DNA from 3 places in the Cytobacillus oceanisediminis genome. Region 3 is predicted to be linked to each of the others. Evidence: riboswitches for the same ligand, from Rfam matches in the RefSeq annotation. Region 3 holds a riboswitch; each other region holds the start of a gene.

Region 1 (7,972 bases), 1.9 Mb from region 3:
CGGTAATGTAATCAGCAACTTTTCCGGCATAATCCGTCTGGATGCTGTCGAGCAGTGCAAGCAGCCCAATAATTTTCAAAAATGCATCTTGTTCACTTTTCGTTAATTCCGGAAATTGCTTAATGTCCTGTGACATGTTTATTTCAAAGGGCGTCCAAAAGTTAGCGAGCATTTTTTTATACTTTGGATAGGCCCATGAGAAGCGAACATCATCCCAATTAAGAATATTGGAGCATTCCCCGTTGATGATTGAAGTTGATTTGTTAGGCGCCGATTGATTAATAATTGGCCGTTTTTTTAGGGTATTCATAAGATCCTCCTTTAGCTTGAGCAAGATTCACAGTCTTCAACCTCAGATGAAGTTGAACGGATATAATAAGTTGTTTTTAATTTTTTCTTCCATGCTGAAAGATGCAGATTCAAAAGATCGATTGCTTTAATATGATTAGGTATATAGAAATTAAATGAAATAGCTTGATCTATATGTTTTTGTCTGTTTGCATTCTGCCTGATGCTCCACTCCTGGTTAATATGATAGGCAGATTTGTAATACCAAATGGTCTCACTGTTAATATCAGGGGCTGTCACAGGGATCCGATAATCCTTTTTCTCTTCGGAATACTGCTTGTTGAATATAGGATCAATACTTGGGGTGCTTCCTGCAATTAAAGCAGTTGATGCATTAGGAGCAACCGCCAGCAAATAGGCATTTCGAACGCCGATTTCCCTTACCTCTTCGCTCAATGCAGCCCAGTCCATGTCTGACTCTGCCTCCAGATATCCCCGCTTTTCAAAGTAGGCACCCGTTTCCCAATCAGAGCCTTTAAAGGCTGAATAGCTTCCTTTTTCTTTTGCCAGGTTCATAGAACTTTTTATCGCTAAAAAAGCAATTTGTTCATATAGAGTGTCAGCGAATTCTTCTGCTTCTTCGCTTTCCCATGTGATTTTTTTCAGTGCAAGAAGGTGGTGCCATCCAAAAGTCCCTAGTCCAATCGCACGGTACTTTTGGTTTGTAATCTGGCCCTGCGGCACTGGAATACTATTAATATCAATAACATTATCAAGCATTCGCACCTGAATTGGCACAAGCCTTTCAAGGACTCCTTCACTTATGGCCCGTGCAAGATTGATGGATGAAAGATTGCAGACAACGAAGTCTCCTGGCTGTTTTTCGATAATAATTCTCCCATCTCTTGTATATTCTTCAACCCTCTTTGTAACACTTTGGTTTTGTACGATCTCAGTGCACAGGTTGGTACAATAAATCATCCCGCAATGTGTATTGGCATTTTTCCGATTAACTTCATCCCGGTAGAACATGAATGGTGTCCCGGTTTCAAGCTGACTTCTCATGATGGATTTCATTATCTCGATAGCAGGCACTTTTTCCCTTGATAGAATCGGGTTATCTATGCACTCTTTATATTTCTGGCGGAATGAACCTTCGCCTTCTCCTTCGTCATAAAAATCTTCCAGAGAAAAGCCCATTACCTTGCGGACTTCATGGGGATCAAATAAATACCAATACCCGCGGCTTTCCACTTTTTCCATAAACAAATCCGGAATGCAGACACCCGTGAATAAATCATGTGTTCGCTGTCTTTCATCTCCATTGTTAAGCTTTGCATCTAGAAACGAGAAGATATCTTTATGCCAGACATCCAGATAGACGCTTATAGCACCCTGCCTTTGTCCCAGCTGGTCAACACTGACGGCTGTATTATTCAGCTGCTTCATCCAGGGAATCACACCTGAAGATGCACCCTTAAATCCTTTAATATCACTGCCTCTGCTGCGGATTTTCCCCAAATACACTCCGATTCCGCCGCCATTTTTAGACAGTGATGCAATATCGGTATTGCTGTCATATATTGAATCAAGACTGTCATCAACGGTCTCAATGAAACAGCTTGAAAGCTGTCCCCAGTTTTTCCCTGCATTAGCGAGTGTTGGAGTGGCAACAGTCATATACAAACCACTCATTGCCCAGTAAGCTTCTTTAATAAGTTCAAGCCGCTTACCCTTCGGCTCCATTTTCATCAGCACCATGCTGATGATCATGAACCGCTCCTGTGGAAGCTCATAGAGATTTTTCTGTTTGTCCCTGGCAAGATATCGGTCAGCCAGCATTTTTAACCCCAAATATGTAAATAAGCGGTCATTTTCTTTCCTAATAAAATGGGCCAGCTCATTTATTTCATCCTTTGAATACAGATCTAATAAATCCTGTTCATAAATTCCCAAAGCGGTCAGCCGTTCAATTAACGTATAAAAATGTTTGTAGCAATCATCCGGCTGGCATTCTCTGTTTTTTCCAGACTCAATATAGAGCTTCTTAAGAAGCAGGCATGAAGCGGCAAAAGTCCAATCAGGCTCATCAATGCTGATAAATGATAAACAATCCAGTATAAGCTGGTCATACATTGCCTCCGCTCCCAGCTGGCTCATTTCTTCTTTCCTTTTTAATAGCTGCCCAATGCCGAGCTGTGGAAATTCTGTCTTAAGTTCTTCTAAAATTTTTATCGGTTGTATGGTTTGGACCATCTTACTTCCTCCTAAAGGCAAAATAAAAATCCGCCCGGAAAATGAGCGGATCAAACGATAGTATAATAGCAGGAAGAAATGAAAAAACGGCCATTACGCGATCGTTTCATCATCTCAATCCCCGAAGATAAGAAACTTTCGATCGCCCTGGCAGGTCTCCTGGCTTGTGCTTCACTCTACTAAAAGCCCTTCCCATACAAGCGCCATGAAGCGTTTTGTACAGTGGCATGCTTTTTTCGTCTGCACTTACAGTTGCGGGGACAGCTTCGGTTTTACACCGAATTCCCTATTAAGTCCACTTAGGACACCAATCACGATCTATATGTAGTTTTTAATCTTAAAAATATATACTATATATTGTAGACGATTCTATCATACAGAGAAATAGATTACAAATTTTTAATCGTCAATGTTCGAAAAAAGAGCAGGGGGAGATTTCCCTCTGCTCTTTTATTTCTCATTCATGATTTTCCATTTCAATATCATGAGGTACCGGCTCTGGGGTAACCCAAAAAGAATCATATGCAGCATACAATGCCATTACAAGAACGAGGTAAGCAATCGCTGCACCTGCCCATTTTTTCATTATATCAGCCCCTCCAATTAAACATTTTTTTCATTAATTTTTACTCTTTGTAATCGAAGTGCGTTTAAAACGACAGATACGGAGCTGAACGCCATTGCAGCGCCGGCAAGCCAAGGTGCAAGGAACCCTAACGCAGCTACTGGGATGCCAAGTGTATTGTATGCAAATGCCCAGAAAAGATTTTGTTTTATATTCCTTATTGTTTTTTTACTCATTAGGATGGCGTCTGCAATACTATTTAAATCCCCTCTCATTAGAGTGATATCAGCTGCTTCCATCGCAACGTCTGTACCGGTTCCGATCGCCATTCCAATATCAGCTACAGCAAGTGCAGGTGCATCGTTTATGCCATCGCCGACCATGGCGACTTTTTTTCCCTGGTTCTGAAGTTTCTTTACTTCTTCTGCCTTGCCTTCAGGTAAAACCTCTGCAATTGCAGAGTCTATGCCCACTTCCTCAGCTATTGCCTGAGCCGTACGTTTGTTATCTCCCGTAATCATAATGACTTCAATCCCCAGTTTCCTTAAGCGATTGATTGCATCTCTGGAAGTTTCCTTTATTGTATCCGCAACTGCCACGATACCTGCATATTTGCCATCAACCGCGACAAGCATTGCCGTTTTTCCATTTTCCTCAAGTGTTTCCATTTCAAGTTTGGCTGACTGGACATTAACACCGTATTTGTCCATTAATCTTCTTGTACCTATTAGAAGGTCTTTGCCTTCCACTTTTGCTTTAATTCCATACCCGGGAATAGCTTCAAATTCCTCAGGATTAAATAGCGTGATCCCTTTATCCTTTATTCCCTTTACGATCGCTTCAGCCAATGGATGCTCAGACTGTTTCTCCGCTGACCCTACAAGCTGGAGAAATGTCCTCTCTTCAATGTTGCCTTCCGTAATCACATCTGTTAAAACCGGTTTGCCATGTGTAACTGTTCCAGTTTTATCAAGAACGACTGTAGTGATTTCATGTGTGAGCTCCAAGTGCTCTCCGCCTTTAAAAAGTACCCCATATTCCGCTGCCCGGCCGGAACCTGCCATTATAGAGGTTGGCGTCGCAAGACCTAGTGCACATGGACATGCAATCACCAGCACGGCAATCAATTTTTCGAGTGCTTCTGCAAAATCTCCAGGACTTACCCATATATACCACACCAGGAATGTTACCACAGCTATAGTCACAACAATGGGAACAAATATCCCAGAGATTCTGTCTGCCATTCGCTGTATGGGTGCTTTTGAACCTTGCGCTTCTTCAACCACTTTTATAATCTGTGACAGTGCTGTATCTTTGCCAACTTTTGTGGCTTTAATTTTCAGGAAGCCATTTTTGTTAATGGTAGACCCAATAACTGTGTCGCCTGCTGTTTTATCAACAGGTACACTTTCCCCTGTCAGCATGGATTCATCCAAAGCAGACTGCCCTTCGATAATTACACCATCAACCGGAATTTTTTCACCTGGCTTTACATATATGATATCCCCAGCAATAACTTCTTCAAGGGGAATTTCAATTTCTTCCCCTTCCCTTAAGACAGTTGCTGTTTTTGCCTGCAGACCCATAAGCTTTTTAATCGCTTCAGAAGAACGTCCCTTAGCCCGTGCTTCAAACAGCTTGCCTAAGATTATTAATGTTATAAGGATGGCACTTGTTTCGTAATAGAGTTCCACCATATGTGCATTGCTGCCAATTGATAAAATTGATTGGTATAAGCTATAGAAAAAAGCAGCAGAAGTACCGAGTGCAACCAGCACATCCATATTGGCGCTCTTATTTTTTAATGCCTTATATGCCCCGGCATAAAATTGCTTTCCTATGAAAAATTGCACGGGAGCTGCAAGCGCCAGCTGCACCCACGGATTCATAAACATATCGGGAACATAAATAAATGATGTAAACTCGAAATGTCCCACCATGGACCAGAATAAAGGAATGGAAAGAATTAAAGAGAAAATAAACTTGCCTTTTTGTTTCTCAATTTCCTTTTCCCGATATCCTTCGATATCTTCGTCTTTATCCATTTTTACTTTCGCCTGATACCCTAAATTTTCCACTTTCTTTATCATGTCCTGGATGGAGATTTGTTCAGGATTGTATTCAACAGTGCCAGTTTCAAGAGCCAGATTGACCACAGCTTGTTTGACGCCTGGAAGCTTATTAAGTCCTTTTTCAATCCTTCCAGAGCAAGCAGCGCAAGTCATGCCCAGCAATTCGAACTCGGCTTTCTCCGAAACTACCGTATAACCTAAATCCTCAATTTTTTTCTCAAATGCTTCGACAGAAGTTTCCGCAGGATTATATTTGATTGCTGCTTTTTCCAAAGCAAGATTGACACTTGCTTCCTGGACGCCATCGAGCTTATTTAAGCCCTTCTCTATTCGGGACGAACAGGCTGCACATGTCATGCCTGATATTGGAAGGTGAACCTCCTTTAGGGCTGCATCACCCATAACTCCCACTCCTTTATTAAACGATGTGTCTTACACTTTATATACTATACCCCTCTACCCTATATGTCAATTAATTAAATCCAGACAAATTACCCATTTTTACAGCCCTATTTATTAAAAAAAGAGAACGTGCATTATATTCACACGTTCTTTCCCGATATATTACTCTACATCATAGCCTTGATCGTCAATTGTTTCTTTGATTTCCTCAAGTGTAACTGCTGATGAGTTAAATTGAACCTGAACCTGGCCATTATCAAGGTCAACCGCTACTTTATCTACACCATTTAGTTTGCCGACACTGCCTTCTACCGCTTTTACACAATGTCCGCATGACATTCCGCTAACTTTTAAAGTTACACTTTCCATAATAATTAAACCTCCAATTATTTTTTCATTAGTTTTTGAATAGTGACTAAAAATTCATCAAGCACTTCTTCATCGCCTTCGTGGATTCTTTCAACCACACAGCTTTTCAAATGGCCTTCAAGCAAAAGCTTTGCTACGCTATTCAAAGCAGACTGAGTTGCAGAAATTTGTGTTATTATATCGTCACAATACACGTCTCTGTCAATAAGTCCTTTTATTCCGCGTATTTGACCTTCAATCCGATTTAAACGGGTTGTCAAATTCTTTTTAACTTTTTCTGAGTGATGACTTTTTCGCTCCGATTCAATCGAACAGCAGCTTTCAGATGATAAATCCTCATTTTCCAATTCAAAAGCCATTTGATCAGCCTCCTTTATATTCATTATATTATACCCCGGTACCCTATGTAAAGGCTTGAACCCTAAAAAAATAAATTACGGATTTTTATGTACAATTTCCCTTTCATGATATTGAAAATCTCTGTTTATACTAACGGAAACACTTTATTAAAGGAGGCACCTGATGTGGAAAGAAAGCATGAAAATCTAGAAGACATGGGCAAAGATCTATATGGGATCGATAAAGATATCAGCCTGCAGTCAGTAAACTTTGCTTCTGCTGAGAATCAGTATTTAAATGAACGTACAGAAACAGAATACAATCAGGAAATATAGAGTAAAAGCCGCCAATATGGCGGCTTAGGATCATATTTACAATTCTGTCAGTTCTCCAATTTCTACCTCGGATCTTTCTTCAAGTGGACCGCGCAAATGTACCGTAGCTGTTCTTCCATCCTCATTCAGCTTGTCGATCCACACAGAAGCACCATTGTATTTTACTTCGATATCTGCTGATGATGAAAGAATTTGCTTCACACGTTTTACATCCATAAGTAACACTCTCCTCTGCTTTTTTCATTTTATTTTTTGCATGCTTGAGAAATTTATGCTTACTTTGTCAAAAAGTGAAATGAGTAAGCCTTCTGATTTTTGATCAAGGTTTTTATGGACTATGGCAACTGATTACAAATCTGCTGTTCATAACTTGCTCTGGATTAAAAGTTGTCCTATCCTTCCAATACACTGAATACAATTTGTACAAACAGGTTTTGGCAGTTAGGAGCTGTACACTTATGAGCATATTTCTAGGCTATGTATTCTTGGGTCTGTCGCTTGCAGCGCCAATCGGTCCAATCAATGCTGCACAGTTGGATAAAGGAATAAAAAATGGCTTTTTACATGCCTGGCTGGTGGGGCTGGGGGCTATGACAGCAGATGCCATATATATGGCAGCCGTTTATTTGGGGGTTGTACACTTTCTTGAGATTCCATTCATGAAAGCTTTCTTATGGTGCTTTGGATTTTTCGTCCTTGTATACACAGGAGTTGAAACCCTAATAAGTGCCGGGAAAGTCGTTTCAAGCTATAGAACCAAAGATGAATCTAAAGTTAAAGCCTTTATGTCAGGCTTTCTCATGTCATTGTCAAATCCTTTAACTATACTGTTTTGGCTTGGCATCTATGGTTCCATTCTGGCCAAAACAGCAGCCGAGTATGATAAGGCTCATGTTGTTTTATATAGCGGTGCAATTTTTACAGGGCTTCTTCTCTGGGACATAACGATGGCAGCTGTCGCCAGCAGCTTCAGAAGATTTTTAACCGAGAAGATTCTCGCTTTAATTTCCATATTATCTGGCTTATCGCTGATTGGCTTTGGGATTTATTTTGGGATGCAGGCTTATAAACTTTTGTTTTAATACATATTCCATACATTCGGACATGAAATGGTCATAAAACATTTGGCACCATTTATCTTTCCAGAGAACGGAATTGACTTTTAAAACAGACGGCAAAATGAGGATTGACTCAAAAATAATTCAGTTCTGGCACATATATGGGTGAAAGTGACGCATATTTGTATTTTCCATTAAAAAGAAGAGTTCAAATTAAGATATTTTGATTCTGTATATCATTCAAACAAACAAAAAAGAGCACCCATCAGGTGCTCTTTCATATGCCCG
Region 2 (7,972 bases), 2.6 Mb from region 3:
GATGGGAGAGCAAACTCCGCTCCCGGTGACACTGCAGCAAAAGGATCTTCGTCTGGAGTATTCCGCGCAAACACCTTATCGTTCAGCGGCTTTGTACAATGTATTTTTAATGAAACGGAATGCCGGGGAAATCATGGATATTTTCGAAAAGGTAGCGCTAAATGCAGCTCACGCCTGCAACGAAGCCTATAAAGAAATCTGCAGTGAACGGAATGTATCTCCCGTAGGTGAGGTGCGTGTGCTGCGCTATGAAGAACTGGAAAAGCATGCCGTTCGAAAATTTGGTACAGATTTTGTTGCGGGTATCAAAGACTTGGTACAGAAAAAAGCGGAATGGGATGACCGGGAGAAATCTATCCGAATTGCTGATACGTTAATCATTCAGTGTCAGGAGCTGACACCGGCAATCGTTCTGCTTTATGCACCTCCTTATTATCCGGCAGTCAATTCCTCAGAGGATAAGCTAGTCGCAGAATGTATCGAATATGTAAAACAACAAGGCTTTGAAAAGTTTGGGCTGCCTGTTAACCAAGTTCACTATTTTAATGGAATTAGCGATTTAAGCTATGTCAATTATCAGGATACGGATGACGGCTGGATCGTATTTAAAGAAAACACGCCGGTTTGGGGCGGCAGCTACAGCATTCCATTCGATGGAATGACACAGCTCCAAGCACCGGTACTAAACGTAGGCCCATTCGGAAAAGACGCTCACAAACGAACCGAACGCCTCCACATCAAAAGCGCCTTCGAAGAAGTACCCGCACTTGTAGAAGGGATGGTCAAAATGCTGGCAAAAAAGCACCTAATGGTGTCAGGCGCAACTAGTTGACAAAATGGTGATTTTGTCAATTAAAGTGTGAAATTCGCGCAAGCTTGATGTGCCTGATGCCAATTTAATTAAGGGATGTGATCTAGATGGTTGAGGAAGAGGGTCAGAAGAATCAATTAAACCGGTCGATGAAGCGCCGTCATTTATTTATGCTATCTTTGGGTGGAGTAATAGGAACTGGATTGTTTTTAAACGCCGGCTACACGATCAATCAAGCGGGAGCAGGAGGGGCTTTGATCGGATATTTATTCGGTGGAGTCATTTTGTATCTTGTCATGGTTTGCTTGGGTGAGCTTGCTGTGTACATGCCTGTTACGGGATCGTTCCAGACTTATGCCAGTAAATTTATTAGTCCTTCGGCTGGTTTCTCGTTAGGCTGGATGTATTTTATTGGTTCAGCCACAACAGCTGGAGTAGAATTTACGGCTGCCGGAATATTGATGAAACGCTGGTTTCCGGATATCTCCGTATGGGTGTGGTGTGCCATATTCATCCTTCTTTTGTTCGCACTCAATGCCTTAACAACAAGAGGCTTTGCTGAAGCGGAATATTGGTTTTCCGGCATTAAAGTTGTAGCTGTGATCTTCTTTATTATTATTGGCTTCAGTGCCATCTTGGGCATCATACCACTTGCGGACAGGCCGGCGCCATATATGGAACATTTAGCTCCTAAAGGCCTTTTCCCTGCTGGAATTGCCATCGTGTTTGTAACGATGATGAATGTCATCTTTTCCTATCAGGGATCAGAATTAATCGGAATTGCGGCCGGTGAAAGCGAGGAGCCTCAAAAGAATATTCCTCGTGCGATTCGAAATGTCCTTTTTAGAATCATCATTTTTTATATTGCTTCTATTATTATATTATCCGCCATTTTTCCAACACAAGAGCTCGGGATATTAGAAAGCCCGTTTGTAACCTTGATGGACTTGGCTGGAATTCCATTTGCCCCTGATATCATGAATTTTGTTATCCTAACAGCTATTTTATCTGTAGGAAACTCTTGTATTTATGCTTCGACCCGCTTACTTTGGGCGATGGCTCATGATGGAATGGCACCTGGAGTTTTTGGAAAACTCTCAAAACGAAAGGTTCCGTTCACAGCTCTAGTATTCACCATGATCTTTTCCCTTTTATCATTACTCACAAGCGTATTTGCAGCTGAAACCGTGTTTGTATTATTAATGTCAATTGCAGGTATTTCTGTCACCATCTCATGGATGGGAATCGCTCTCTCTCAATTCATGTTCCGACGTAAGTATATACAAGCAGGTGGAAAGGTAGAGGATCTAAAATACAAAGTCCCATTCTACCCAATCATCCCGCTGATTTGTATAATATTCTGTGTCTCTATTCTAGTATTCCTGGCCTTTGACCCAACTCAGCTGGCAGGACTGCTTATTGGAATAGGATTTCTGCTTGTCAGCTATCTATTCTATTACTTCAAAAATCGAAAAACTCATAAAGTTAGTTCAAATAATGAAATTGGTGCATGAGAGCAATCGTAGACATTTGTATGTTTCGGTGTGACTAAATACCAGGATTAACCGGATGACCATGATGGTTGTCCGGTTTTTTTAATGCTTCACCTTAATTTTATAAGAAACCAAAATTTTTATTTTCTCTATCTTGAATATATTCTAAAAAATAAATCTTTTTCATGGAAGAACGCACTTTTTTGTGAGAAGGTTACTAAAAGGATACTTTTAGACGCAGGGAAGTGAGGAAGAAAATAGAAAAGAGAGAATTTAATTATGAAATAATTGTTCTCAAGGAGAATAGCCCATCATTTGGCAGGTCAATTAATGTTGAAGAGGATAAAAAAGTTATGTTTTAAATATTCTGTATAATTATAATATTACGCTTTATTTAAAAGGGGGGATATTATGATTCGAGGTTCATGGAGAGCGTTAGTATGGATTGGATTAGCTGAATTATGCGCATTAAGCCTGTGGTTTAGTGCTTCGGTTATAGCCCCTGAATTAATTCAAGTATGGAACCTTAGCTCCAACTCAGAAGCATGGCTGTCTGCTTCTGTCCCAATTGGTTTTGTAATAGGTGCATTAGTTAGTTCATATTTTGGGATAGCAGATCGTTTTAATCCCCGAAAGGTTCTTGCCGTTTCAGCGTTTCTAGGGGCACTATTGAATGTCTTACTTATACTGGTAGATCAGGCTTTTTTCGGTATCCTGCTTAGGATATTAACCGGTGTATCACTCGCTGGTGTATACCCGACAGCTGTAAAAATTTTATCACAATGGTTTCCAAAAAAACGTGGGCTTGCTGTTGGTATCTTAATAGCCGCCTTAACTCTAGGGTCCTCTTTGCCACATTTTATTGTTATATTCACTTCTTCTTTAAATTGGCAATTAGTGATTATTTGCAGTTCAATATTGGCTCTCCTGGCAGCTATAATAGTCAATTGGGTTTTAAAAGATGCTCCAGTAACAACTAAAAAATTGCCTTTCTCTTTTAAATTAATTAAAAAGGTAGTATCGAATAAACCAGTAATGCTTGCGAACTACGGTTATTTTGGGCATATGTGGGAATTGTATGCGATGTGGACGTGGATTCCTATCTTTTTGACCGCTAGTTTTACAAGCTATTCACCAGGGATTCCTCCTTGGTTCATTGCATTATCCTCTTTTATTATAATCGGAATTGCAGGGGGAATTGGTTGTGTAGTAGGTGGACTAGTCTCAGATAAAATTGGAAGAGCTAATCTAACGATTATTTCTATGTTTATCAGTGCCATTTGCTGTATCTTGATTGGTTTTACTTTTGGTCAATATATTTGGTTGACTCTCCTCCTTTCTATCATTTGGGGAATGTCTGTCATCGCAGATTCTGCCCAGTTTTCTGCCGCAGTTTCAGAAGTTTCAGAAGTTGAGTATGTAGGAACAGCACTGACTTTTCAAATGTGTATTGGTTTCCTAATCACTATATTTTCTATAAATCTAATCCCTATTATTCAGAGGTTAGTAGGTTGGGAATGGGTCTTTACATGTTTAGCGATTGGACCGATTCTTGGTATTGTATCTATGGTCCAATATAAACGGCATGAATTTTATAATGTCAAAGGCATTAACACAGCATTAAAAAAATTATGAAAAAAATAATATGTCAAAATTGGTCATTATATGTTATATTAGTAAAAAATTAATATATCAATTTGAATAAGTGCTCACATTTGGTGAGGTAAAAGGGAAACTAGTGAAAGTCTAGTACAGCCCCCGCTACTGTAAAAGCTGATGAAATTACAATACCACTGAGAAATCGGGAAGGTGTAAGAGTAAGAAGAAGCTTAAGTCAGGAAACCTGCTTATTTAAACGACACTTGCTTTTCGGAGGGAGAAGTATAGGCGGGACAATTATGATCAATTGTTTTTGGGTTTCAGTATGCTTATTTTTATACTGTCATTTCAAATGCCTGTATTCCTTTGAAAAGGAGTGCAGGCATTTTTTATTTGGCAAGAAGCATTGAACTTTGAGAATTGTCTGGCACAGGGCGCCTGCTCGAGCAGCACGGCAGCAGGCAAGGCGATGTGCTTTTCTTAATTGGAGGTAAGCCTATGAAAAAGGGGAAAATCTTTGTTGTTGGCTTCGGTCCGGGCGATCGTGAGCATATAACCAAACGGGCTGTGGATGCGCTGCAGCAGAGTGATTGCATTATTGGCTACAAAACTTACGTAGAGCTGATCATGCCATTCGTAACAGCAAGTTCCATTGTCAGCACAGGGATGACTGAGGAGGTATCCCGTGCGCAGGATGCAGTGAAAAGAGCGGAAGCTGGCCATATTGTTTCCGTGATATCGAGCGGTGACTCGGGTGTATACGGCATGGCCGGCCTAGTGTATGAAGTGCTGATCGAAATGGGCTGGACGGAAGAAGAAGGAATCGAAGTGGAAATTGTTCCTGGCATCTCTGCGATTAATTCATGTGCGAGTTTACTGGGGGCACCTGTCATGCATGACTCCTGCACCATCAGTTTGAGCGATCATCTAACACCCTGGACGGTGATCGAGAAGCGCATTGAAGCAGCCGGGATGGCGGATTTTGTCATTGCTTTATATAACCCGAAAAGCGGCCGGCGGACACGACAGATTGTCGAGGCACAAAGGATTCTATTAAAATATCGTTCTCCTGATACACCAGTGGGGCTTGTGAAAAGTGCTTACCGCGAAAATCAGAATGTCATTCTGACTACTCTGGCGGAAATGCTTGATCACGATATAGGCATGCTGACAACAGTCGTGATCGGGAATTCCTCTACTTTCTTTTATGACAACAAGATCATTACGCCTCGCGGATATCAGAGAAAGTATACGCTTGGCGAAGAGAAGCAAAGCTTAAAGCCGCATCAGCGTTTAAAAAAGGAAGCGGAGCCATGGGCATTAAATCAGGAAACCGGGGAAGCACAGGCAGGCTACGAGCAGATTGAAAGCAAAAAACAAGCAGCCAGCTCACTGGATATGGCTTTTAAGGCATTATCGATGGTGACGAAATCGGAGATTGACCAAACACATTTGGTGCAGCAGCCAATCGAAGATATATTTGAATTTGCGGTTTCGCCTGGTGTTGCCAATAAATTTATTACAGCTGACCAAATGCGTGTATTGGCAGAAGCTGTTGGCGAGAAAGGCACCATGGAATATACACCGGATCACCGTTTATTAATCAAGGTTCCAACAGATCAGCCTCAATCGATTGTGGAAAAACTCGAACAAAACCATCTGACAGTCATGCCAGTAGGGGATGTTTTAAATGTAAAAGCCTGCGATTTTTGCTACGGGGAGAAAGCAGAATCCATTCCGTATGCAGAGGAAATTGCAGCTGAACTGGGGGGCTTAAAGCTTCCAAAGGAATTGCATATTGGCTTTAATGGCTGCGGTATGGCCTGTTATCGGGCCGTATTTGATGATATCGGCATTGTTTACCGCAAGAAGAAGTTTGATTTATTTATCGGGGCAAAGCCGGTTGGCCGGACAGCTCATGCTGCCCAGCCGGTGGCAGAGGGAATTGAGCCCGATCATCTGGTGCCGTTATTAAAAGAGATTATAGAAGAATACAAAGAAAATGCGCATCCAAATGAACGGCTTTTTAAATATTTTAAGCGGGTGAAAAAAATTCAGTATTTTACCTATCAGGATATGAGCTCCAGGATCGAAGTCGAGCCGGCACCATGCGGGGATTAGGAGGATCTCATGATTTTATTTTTAGCAGGCACAAGTGATGCGAGAGCATTAGCTGTTCAATTGAAAAATCAAGGTTATTCCTTGTTGGCAACCGTTGTCACTGAATCGGCAGCGGACAGCTTGAAAGCTGAAGGCATTTCTTATAAAGTGGGGCGGCTGTCAGAAAATGACATGATTGAACTGATTCAGATGCAAGAGATGACCACTGTGATTGATGCGAGCCATCCCTATGCGGAAGAAGCGTCAAAAACGGCAATGTCAGCAGCCAAAGCATGCAGCATTCCTTACATACGCTACGAAAGGCCAAATGAACAGTTTACCTCACCGCTCATAACTGAAGCTGAAAGTTATGAGGAAGCAGCGAAATTGGCTCAATCGCATAAAGGGACGATCATGCTGACAACCGGCAGCAAAACGCTGGAAATCTTCACAAACTATTTGATGCAGGATGATATCCGGCTTGTATGCAGGATGCTCCCAAACATGGGAAACATGGAAAAATGCCATAAGCTTGGCGTTAAGCAAAAGGACATTATTGCGATCCAGGGACCATTTTCCGAATCATTAAACAAAGCTCTATGTGAGCAATACGATGTGACACTGATGATTACTAAAGAAAGCGGCAAGGTGGGGTCGGTGGATGAGAAAATGACAGCTGCTCTGGAACTGGGGATTCCTGTTATTTTGATTAAGCGGCCGCCGCTCGTGTATGAAAACTTTTGCACTTCTTTCGAAGAAGTGACTCAAAAATTGGGAGGGCTTTACACATGGCAAACATGAACTTTAATACAACCTTTGTACCGTTAACGGTAGATCCGGATAAAATTTATGATCACAGCTTTGCGATTATTAAAGAGGAGATGGGCGAACATCCATTTACAGACGAGCAGTGGCTGGTGGTTCGGCGTGTCATCCATGCCTCTGCAGATTTCGAGCTGGGAAGAAGCATGATTTTCACTCCAGATGCCATTGAAGCAGGGATTCAATCCATTTTAGCGGGCCGTCATGTCGTGGCAGATGTACAGATGATTGAAAGCGGGTCAGGACGCAAGCGATTCCAGAAGCATGGCGGGGACCTGCATTGTTATATTGCGGATGAAGATGTTTCAAAAGAAGCAAAGTCTCAGGGAACAACACGTGCGATCATTTCCATGCAAAAAGCAACGAGTCTGCACGAAGGAGGAATCTATGCCATCGGCAATGCGCCAACAGCATTGCTTGAATTGATTCGTCTAATTAAAGAAGGCCTCGCAAAACCTGACTTAATTATTGGCATGCCAGTCGGCTTTGTATCAGCGGCAGAGTCCAAAGCCGAGCTGGCCGTGCTTGAAGGGATCCCATTTATTACGAATGCAGGGAGAAAGGGTGGCAGTACAGTGACGGTCGCTGCGCTGAATGCCATTTCGATTATGGCGGATGAACGGGCAAAAGCAGCGAAATAAAAAAGATCCATCCCAAATGCGGCACGGCTATACGACAGGTGCCTGTGCAGCAGCCATGACAAAGGCAGCACTGCAGGCACTTGTGACCGGAGAGGTGCCAAATGAAGTTACGATTTATCTGCCGGTTGGCCAGTATGCCACTTTTAAAGTGACGGCTTTTGATCGGTCAGATGGCCGGGTCATGTGCGAAACGATCAAAGATGCAGGGGACGACCCGGACGCCACACATCAGGCACGAATTCAAAGTACGGTCACATATGCCAAAAAAGAAGGCATCCATTTAGATGGCGGGATCGGTGTAGGACGGGTCACGAAAGCAGGGCTGCCAGTAGCGGTAGGGCAAGCAGCGATCAACCCTGTGCCCCGTAAAATGATCCATGGTGTCGTCCAGGAAGCAATGGACAAATATAAAGTAACTCGCGGCATTGAGGTGGTCATTTCGGTTCCGGACGGTGTAGAAATAGCAGAAAAAACATTGAATGGCCGATTAGGCATTATCGGAGGCA
Region 3 (7,972 bases):
CCAGTGCAAGCCGCTCTTTTCCCGGTCATCTTGGTGCCTCTGAATTCGTGCCTCCATCTCGGAATCATATGCTTTTCCGGCAGCAATATAATGAAGCTTTCCTTCCGTCTTTATTGCCAGCCCGGCAGCAGTCCTTTCTGCAAAGGAGCTCTTTCCGCTCCGTACTCCACCGGAGATAAAAATCAGCGATCCTTCCGCCATTCCTGCATCGCCTCCATCAGCACATCATTGTCTTTCGGCCCTTTAATCGCAAAGCGCAGCCATCTTCCTTCCAGGCCAGGGAAATTCATTGTGTGCCTTGGGATAATTCCTTTCTCAAGCAAAAATTGAAAGAGAGGCAGCTGCACATCAAGTTTCGGATCTCTTAACAAATAGAAATTAACGGAAGAAGGAGAAACCTCAAAATCCAATTGCTGATAAAATTGAACCAGCCTCTCTCTCTCCTGCCGGATCAAATTCTTTGTCAGCCTGACATGCTCTTTGCTGTCCAGACACCATTCTCCTGCTTTTAAAGCAAGAGCATTCACGCTCCAGTGCGGTTTCAGAGCAGCCGCTCTTTCAATTAACCTCTCACTTGCCATCATGTATCCAAGGCGCAGGCCCGGTATCGAAAACATCTTTGTCATGGAGCGCAGCACCACAACATTCGAATCCTTTCCTATGAAAGGAACAATAGATTGATAGTCGCAGGCAAAGTCATAAAAAGCTTCATCCATAATAAGCAGGCAGCTGTGGATATGACACTTCTTAATCAATTTCCCCACAATTGAAGATGGGTAAAAAATACCTGTCGGGTTATTCGGGTTGCAGAAGAAAACAACCTCCGCGACTTTTAGCTTTTCAGATAGCGCTTCCATATTCAGATCCCAGTCTCCAGGCTCCAGCTGATGATAGGACACCGTACTATGATTAACGCGGCAGGCCTCTTCATATTCCGAAAAAGCCGGCTGAATAATCAGCACCCTTTTTCCGGCTATCATCCGGCCAATCAGGGTGATTAGCTCTGCGCCTCCATTTCCTATCAGAATCTGTGTTTCTTTTATTCCCTCTGCATCCGCCAATTTGCTTTTTAATAGAGAAGAATGGGGATCCGGATAATCGCTAATATATTGGAATAGACTTCCCCACCTTTCTTTTAATTCGCGGGGAGGGCCAAGGGGATTGATATTGGCACTGAAATCAATCCGCTCCTCAGGCATTTGCTTATCAATCGCTTCATATAAATATTGCGGATTAGATCCATGTGAAGGCCAAATCAAGGAACACCCCTCCTGTCCATAATAAAAGCAAGAATAAGAAAACCGTCTTGTTCATGATCGAAATGCTTTTTATAATATGTTCTTTTTCAAGCAGCACCATTGGCTTTCCCATCGTTGCACGGTTTGAGATTACACCCTTATAAAAATTGATTCCTCCCAGCTGAACCCCCAGAAGGGCTGCAACAGCTGCTTCGCCCCAGCCGCTATTTGGGCTCGGGTGCTTTGGTGCATCTCTTAAAAGGATTCCCCATGCTTCCTCATATGGAGAATGTTCCGGCTTTTGTGTGAGCATGATGCAAACCGATGTCAGCCGGCTCGGGATCCAGTTCGCGATATCATCCACTTTGGCGGATGCCCATCCAAAATCCATATATCTATCATTTCTATGGCCAACCATCGAATCGCATGTATTAATGGCCCGGTAGATAAGGGCCAGCGGAGCACCGCCAATCATGGCCCAAAATAATGGAGCTGTAATGCCATCACTGGTGTTTTCAGCCACTGTCTCCACGGCAGCCCTGACAATGCCTGGCTCATCCAATCGATCTGTATCCCTGCCGACAATGTATGAAAGCTTTAATCTTGCTTCTTCCACATCTCCTTTTGCCAGAGGCTCATAGACCTCCAGTGCTGCGTCTTTTAAACTCTTTTGTGCAATGGCTGTGAAGATAAGAATCCCATCTGCCAGAATACCGGCAACCGGGTGAATTTCATAGAAGAGCCATATGATTAAATAAGTTATACCTCCTGCTGCCAGCAGGACTATAAATAGCATGATGATCCCTTTTAATTTTCTAAAGCGGCCTTTATTAAGAACTTGTTCAAGTTTATGTATCAGGGCTCCCATCCATCTGACCGGATGCGGCCAGTTTGGCGGGTCTCCTATCAGCTTATCTATGATGCAGGCAAAGGTTAAAGCGATCAGGTGATATAAAATCATCTCTTTATCCTTCTTTGCGATTTTTTTATCGCCTCAACAGTACATTCGTAGACACCTTTTCCGATCACTTTGCCAAGCGGTGTAATGGTACCCGCATACTCCAGGTTTTCTCCCTGCTGTGTGGCCGCAATCATAATGCTGTCTGTCGATGTTCCGGTCGCTATCGTCCCTGTGACTGCATCCTTTACTTTCTGATCATATAAGGCTCTTGTCTTTGCCTCGGTTGCAGTCATAATGCATTGAATAAAGGCTTCCTCTGTCAGATTGCCATTAACGAAAACCCATGTATTGATTGTACCCGGAGTCAGATGATAAGAATGTGCTTCACTTTTCGAGGCATCAACAGCATTGCCGACACCTGCTGTCACGACCACATATACAGAGAAGGTTCCTTCTTCGTAAAATTTGCTGCTATGATCCTCAACATATACAGCGGTCATCATCCCCACGGTTTCCCCGGGTTCAAAGCCGATCTCCCGGACAAAATCCGCCATCTCTGCTCTATGATCACTGCAATCATAATTCTTGCTCACATGCCGGTTAAGAAATATGCGATTCCAGCCGGTGCCCGATCCGGTTACACCTGATGACATGGTTTTCAGCGGAAATGGGGAGCGAAGGACAAGTAAGTTTTCCTTTACCTCAAGACTGGATCGATCAATTCGATTCACTGATTGGCTTTCCGCCTGAGAGCGTTCGGGCACCAACACCATCTGAGGGGCCGGGACTCTTGGATGCGGAAGCTTCTCAATCTTCGTCCTATAGACCTCACGTATCCTGCCTTCTTTTAAAACCTCATTGGGAACGTGGTTAATATTGACTTCGCCATTCTCCAGCAGCAATAGGCGGTCACAATACAGGCCGGCCAAATTCAAATCATGAAAAATGGAAATGACCGTCAGCCCGCAGTCCTTTGACCATACAGAAAGGAGATCAAGCAATTCTTTTTGATAAGATAAATCAAGATGGTTAGTCGGCTCATCCAGCAATAATATTTCCGGCTCCTGGGCAAGGGCCTGAGCTAAAAACACCCTCTGTCTTTCACCGCCGGATAATTGCTGAATATCATAATCCTGAAAACGGGAAATGCCTGTCTGCTCCATGACCCGATTGACCGCTTCTTCATCTTTGCTGGACCAGCTCTGGAACCACCCCTTTTGATGGGCATACCGGCCGAGGGAAACCGTTTCCTTTACGGTATAAGAAAAGGCCTGAGAGGAGTGCTGCGGCAGAACAGCAATAATTTTTGCAAGCTCTTTCGGTGTATACTGTGAAAGGTTCTTTCCTTTGATCAGTATATCTCCTGACTTATGAGGCAGAATGCCGCTCAGCATTTTCAGAATCGTGGTCTTGCCGCTTCCATTCGGCCCCAATATTCCGAAAAGCTCCCCTTTTTCCACTTCAAAACTGATATTATTCACAACCGGTGCACCGGCATATCCGCCAGTAACTTGCTGAACGCTTAGCATGATTAACCACTTCTTTCTGAACTGAGATATGCCTTCGGAACAAGTAAAAACCGCTTGTTCCTGCGAAGATAATCCAAGGAAGCTTTCCCCTTGGTGCTCCCCCTTGAATGGGTGTACGCTTGCGCTGGACAGTTATCGAAGTTCAAAGTTTATTCTTTCTTTTAATTAAAATAATGGCAAACGTAGGCGCGCCGATTATCGCTGTAATCACACCGATTGGAAGCTCGGTAGGTGCAATGATCGTCCGTGAAACCAGATCGGCAATAATAAGAAAACCTGCACCCATCAGAATGGATAGCGGCAATAGGTGCCTATGATCCGGTCCCCATAACAGCCTGGTCAGATGAGGGATCACAAGCCCGACAAATCCTATCGTTCCAGACACAGCAACAGCTGCACCCGTTAAGATGGAACCCGCTATCAGGACCATCATTTTTCTCTTCTGAACGTCCACCCCTATATGCTGGGCCTTTTCTTCTCCGAAACTCATGGCATTAAGCTCCTTGCTGTTCACTAAAAGAAGGAGGGCACCTATCACAAAAAACGGAAGGATAATATTAATATACGCCCAGCCTCTCATAGATACACTGCCAAGAAGCCAGCCAATAATCTGTCTAAGCTCCTCTCCAGTCAGGGCAATCATCAGAGAAATTAGGGCGCCAAGAAAAGAACTGAAGATGATGCCTGTTAAAATAATCGTTTCCACTTTCATGGATCTTTCAATATTTCTGGCAAATAGTAAAACGGCAAAAATGGTTAAAAAGGAAAATAAGATGCTGAATAAAGGCAGTGTAAACATTCCTGCAAACGGAATGGATAATCCTAAGAACAATGTTAAAACAGCACCGAGTGAAGCCCCGGAAGAAACTCCAATTGTATATGGATCTGCCAGCGGGTTTCTTAATAAACCTTGAAAGGCGGCTCCCGCAATTGCAAGAGACGCCCCTACTAAGCCAGCCAGCAATACGCGCGGCAGGCGAATATTCATAATGATATTTGAATGCATAGCATCCGTGTTTCCCAATGAAATAAAAGGAAAAATCTCAGCGCTTAATACTCTGAAAATCGTCATGGGGTGAACAGACACTGTTCCAATTGAAATCCCCATCAGCATGGCACAAAGCAGGAAAGCTGCTGCTGTTATATAAGCTAAAAATTTATTATTTAAATACGTCCGGATATACTGCTTTTGCAAGTTCCTCGACTCCTTCAATAATACGAGGGCCAGAGCGGGTTACCATATCGGAATCAACATCGGCAACCTGCTTATTTTTCACTGCGGTTATATCCTGCCAGCCATCCCTGCTCATTACATTGCCAACAGCATCTTCAGTGTAATAGCCATGAGTTGTGATGATTACATCCGGATTCCGTTCGATAATCGCTTCCGGATCCATCTTAGGCCATCCTTCTTCTGTAATGATATTTTCTGCATTAATGGCACTTAACATTTCGTCCATAAATGTTTTTGTACCAGCCGTATAGATTTCAGGAGCAGGTGAAACTTCCACGAATACCGATTTGCGGTCTTCTTCTTTTATGCCCTGAGCTTTTGTTTTAATTTCCTCGAGCTTGCTCTTCATGTCTGAAACGAGCTGCTCTGCTTTATCTTTCTCCCCCGCTGCGGTTCCAACCATTTCAATGGATTCAAAAACCTGATCAAAGCTCTTCGCATCATTGACAACAAGGACGGTCACACCTGCATCCCTTAATTGCTGAAGGCCTGCTTCTGAATTATGTGCGCTTGAAGCGTGCGCAAGGACAAGATCCGGGTTTAAAGAGATGATTTTCTCGACATTAAATTCCATGCCGCCAATCTTTTCTTTTTCTGTAGCTTCGGGCGGGTAGTTATCAAAATCGGAGACTCCGACAACTTCTTCTCCAAGCCCCAATTCAAAGGCAATTTCGGTATTGCTTGGAATCATAGACACGATTCTTTCAGGCTTGGACTCAATGACGATTTCATTATCAAGAGCATCCTTTATCGTTACAGGAAATGCAGTCGCTTCTCCGCCGGCATTCTGCCCTTCCTCAACTTTTTTCTCTTCTTTAGGCTGTTCAGCACTCTCTCCGCAGCCTGCAAGCACTCCTGCAGCCAGAAGCATCGTTAATAAAAATGCATAAAACTTTCTCATACTCAGCAATCCTCCTAGAACTTTCGACAAAATTCGGGTGGTGCCTGTCACCACCTTTAAAATAAAAAAACATCTCCTCGAACGGCAAGGAGATGTTGGTATGGTCATTTATCAATTAGTGCAGAAAGGATGGCCGGACCAAACACCTCCCTATCCTCGTAGGTTTATGGGTGCTTAAGAATCAGGCAGGTCTCCTGGCTCATGGTCAATGCGTTCTGCTCCTTCCCATACATTCATGTACAGTGGATTTGCAGACAGCTTCCATTTACAGTGGCGGGACCGCGCTGGAATTTCACCAGCTTCCCTATTAAGTCTTCAAAAGAGCCTGCTTTTAAAACCCTTTTGGGAAGACACCTGTTCTATGCGGATATAAAATTTTCTACCTCCGATTATACACCATCCCGCAGAAAAAGTAAGAGAAATTTGCTGAATGTTGTAAAAAAGTTCAGAATTCTAACGCGAGTATATTTTCCATTCTCTTGTTTTCTTATCGAACACAACCTTCGCCTCACATGGCTCTTTCACAATGGCTTCATACTCATCATACATATCATCCATATTCGCAAAATCACCAATAATCCAAATAGGAATTTCTATCCGGACCCGATTCTGTTCGATATCCTTGATGGAAAGGACCGCTCCTTCTTTCATAAGAGACTTTAAGGAAAGCAGGACATCTCTGGTAATTGGAGGATACGTCTTTTTCTTTTTAATGCCAAGGAGCGTTTTTTCGACTTTCATCTGTCCCATTTTACCGGGGATTACTTCCCCAAGCATACGGTAAAAATCGTTCAGATCGCGATAATATGTGCGGTTAAACCAGCCATCATCATGGGCAAGGTACACATATCGATTGCTCAGATAATTGTAAAAAGGCGGTTTAAGATGTTCTTTGACATGGCCGAGATAAAGAAGTTCAGCAATTGTCTGGCCGGGAAGCTCATTTACCGCTTCCTCTTCCTCGAAGTCGATCCAGCAAAAATCGCCATAGCCGTATACATCATCCTCAACCAGCCTGCCCAGCTTGTCCCTTGAGACATAATCGAACATCGTGTGAGTATTAAAGTCCCCATGTTCAAAACGATGCTTTAACAACAGCAGATTATTAATAGAATCTGAAAGAGTTTGGGCAAACTCTGCAAACTCAATTCCATAAGTCATCACATACTGATCCTGTTCATTAAGATGGATGTAGATGAGATCACGAATAGCATGATTCCTTCTTTTCAATGACGAAACCTCCGAACCGTTACCCAAATTGGTGTTTTCAAAGAAAAGCGCTGGGCTAGACAGTTAAGAATAGCGCAAGCGCCTCCACAAATTATTAAAAAGACAGCTTCTTTTTGAAACTGCCTGTCAAAACATCCAGTATTTTATTCTCCTATTGTAGCAAAAATGAATGAAAATATCTTTGCTGATGAGAAAAAATTTTAAATAGCAGAATGCCCGGTTTTTTTGAAAATACAGGAAACTATCATGCTGATTCATTCGTCTAACTACATGCAGAGAAAAAATGAAATCTGTTTCTCCATTGTAAGGGTTATTTTTCTTTGTTAGGATAAAAATGTAAAAAGGTAAAGAAACCAGGTGTATACAGATGAACCAGAATAATAGATTCTCAGACCGATTCGATTGGACGTTATGCTTTCTTCTGCTGCTATTTTTCCTCATCAGCTGCATCGCTATTTACAGCGGACAATCCTCCAATCAATATGAAGGGAATTTTGTCATTTCACAAATTAAAAATTATATTGTTGGAGCCGTGATTGTAGCGATAGTCATGTATTTTGACAGCGAGCAAATCCGGAGGCTCACTTGGCTGCTTTATGGTTTAGGCATCCTATTGCTTGTCGGGTTATTCATTGCACCGGAAAGCATTGCACCAGAGCGCAAAGGGGCTACATTGTGGTATATCATTCCTGGACTTGGTTCTGTGCAGCCTTCAGAGTTTGTTAAGGTATTCCTTATCATTGCCCTCAGCAAAATAATCGCTGACCACCATCTGAAATATCAGGCTAAGACCGCAGGCACGGACTTTTTCCTTCTAATCAAATTAGGGGCAGCCACATTGCCTCCATTAGGATTGATTATTATTGAAGACCTGGGTACCGCCCTTGTCCTCATCGCCATATTAACAGGAATCATCCTGGTTTCCGGAATCACCTGGAA

Evidence for each region. Region 3 has a riboswitch for cobalamin ahead of IRB79_RS02455 (ABC transporter substrate-binding protein). Riboswitches for the same ligand answer to the same signal wherever they lie in the genome.
Region 1: linked by a shared signal. The riboswitch ahead of IRB79_RS19550 (ribonucleoside-diphosphate reductase subunit alpha) and the one ahead of IRB79_RS02455 (ABC transporter substrate-binding protein) in region 3 are both predicted to bind cobalamin.
Region 2: linked by a shared signal. The riboswitch ahead of cobJ (precorrin-3B C(17)-methyltransferase) and the one ahead of IRB79_RS02455 (ABC transporter substrate-binding protein) in region 3 are both predicted to bind cobalamin.

What each region holds. Positions count from the first base shown of each region.
Region 1 covers NZ_CP065511.1:3,911,537-3,919,508, forward strand. The annotation lists gene IRB79_RS19545 (ribonucleotide-diphosphate reductase subunit beta) at 1-310, opposite strand, end outside; gene IRB79_RS19550 (ribonucleoside-diphosphate reductase subunit alpha) at 322-2,544, opposite strand; cobalamin riboswitch at 2,678-2,871, opposite strand; gene IRB79_RS28070 (hypothetical protein) at 3,002-3,130, opposite strand; gene IRB79_RS19555 (heavy metal translocating P-type ATPase) at 3,148-5,583, opposite strand; gene copZ (copper chaperone CopZ) at 5,746-5,952, opposite strand; gene IRB79_RS19565 (metal-sensitive transcriptional regulator) at 5,970-6,311, opposite strand; gene IRB79_RS19570 (hypothetical protein) at 6,477-6,626, shown strand; gene IRB79_RS19575 (H-type small acid-soluble spore protein) at 6,663-6,842, opposite strand; gene IRB79_RS19580 (LysE family transporter) at 7,085-7,708, shown strand; rRNA gene rrf (5S ribosomal RNA) at 7,968-7,972, opposite strand, start outside.
Region 2 covers NZ_CP065511.1:3,187,286-3,195,257, reverse strand. The annotation lists gene IRB79_RS16110 (M20 family metallopeptidase) at 1-832, shown strand, start outside; gene IRB79_RS16105 (amino acid permease) at 919-2,325, shown strand; gene IRB79_RS16100 (MFS transporter) at 2,716-3,939, shown strand; cobalamin riboswitch at 3,991-4,169, shown strand; gene cobJ (precorrin-3B C(17)-methyltransferase) at 4,402-6,024, shown strand; gene cobK (precorrin-6A reductase) at 6,034-6,804, shown strand; gene IRB79_RS16085 (precorrin-8X methylmutase) at 6,792-7,466, shown strand; gene IRB79_RS16080 (cobalt-precorrin-5B (C(1))-methyltransferase) at 7,441-7,972, shown strand, end outside.
Region 3 covers NZ_CP065511.1:469,294-477,265, reverse strand. The annotation lists gene IRB79_RS02480 (bifunctional adenosylcobinamide kinase/adenosylcobinamide-phosphate guanylyltransferase) at 1-201, opposite strand, end outside; gene cobD (threonine-phosphate decarboxylase CobD) at 183-1,259, opposite strand; gene cbiB (adenosylcobinamide-phosphate synthase CbiB) at 1,234-2,199, opposite strand; gene IRB79_RS02465 (adenosylcobinamide amidohydrolase) at 2,196-3,668, opposite strand; gene IRB79_RS02460 (FecCD family ABC transporter permease) at 3,811-4,863, opposite strand; gene IRB79_RS02455 (ABC transporter substrate-binding protein) at 4,829-5,803, opposite strand; cobalamin riboswitch at 5,971-6,176, opposite strand; gene IRB79_RS02450 (hypothetical protein) at 6,257-7,033, opposite strand; gene IRB79_RS02445 (FtsW/RodA/SpoVE family cell cycle protein) at 7,401-7,972, shown strand, end outside.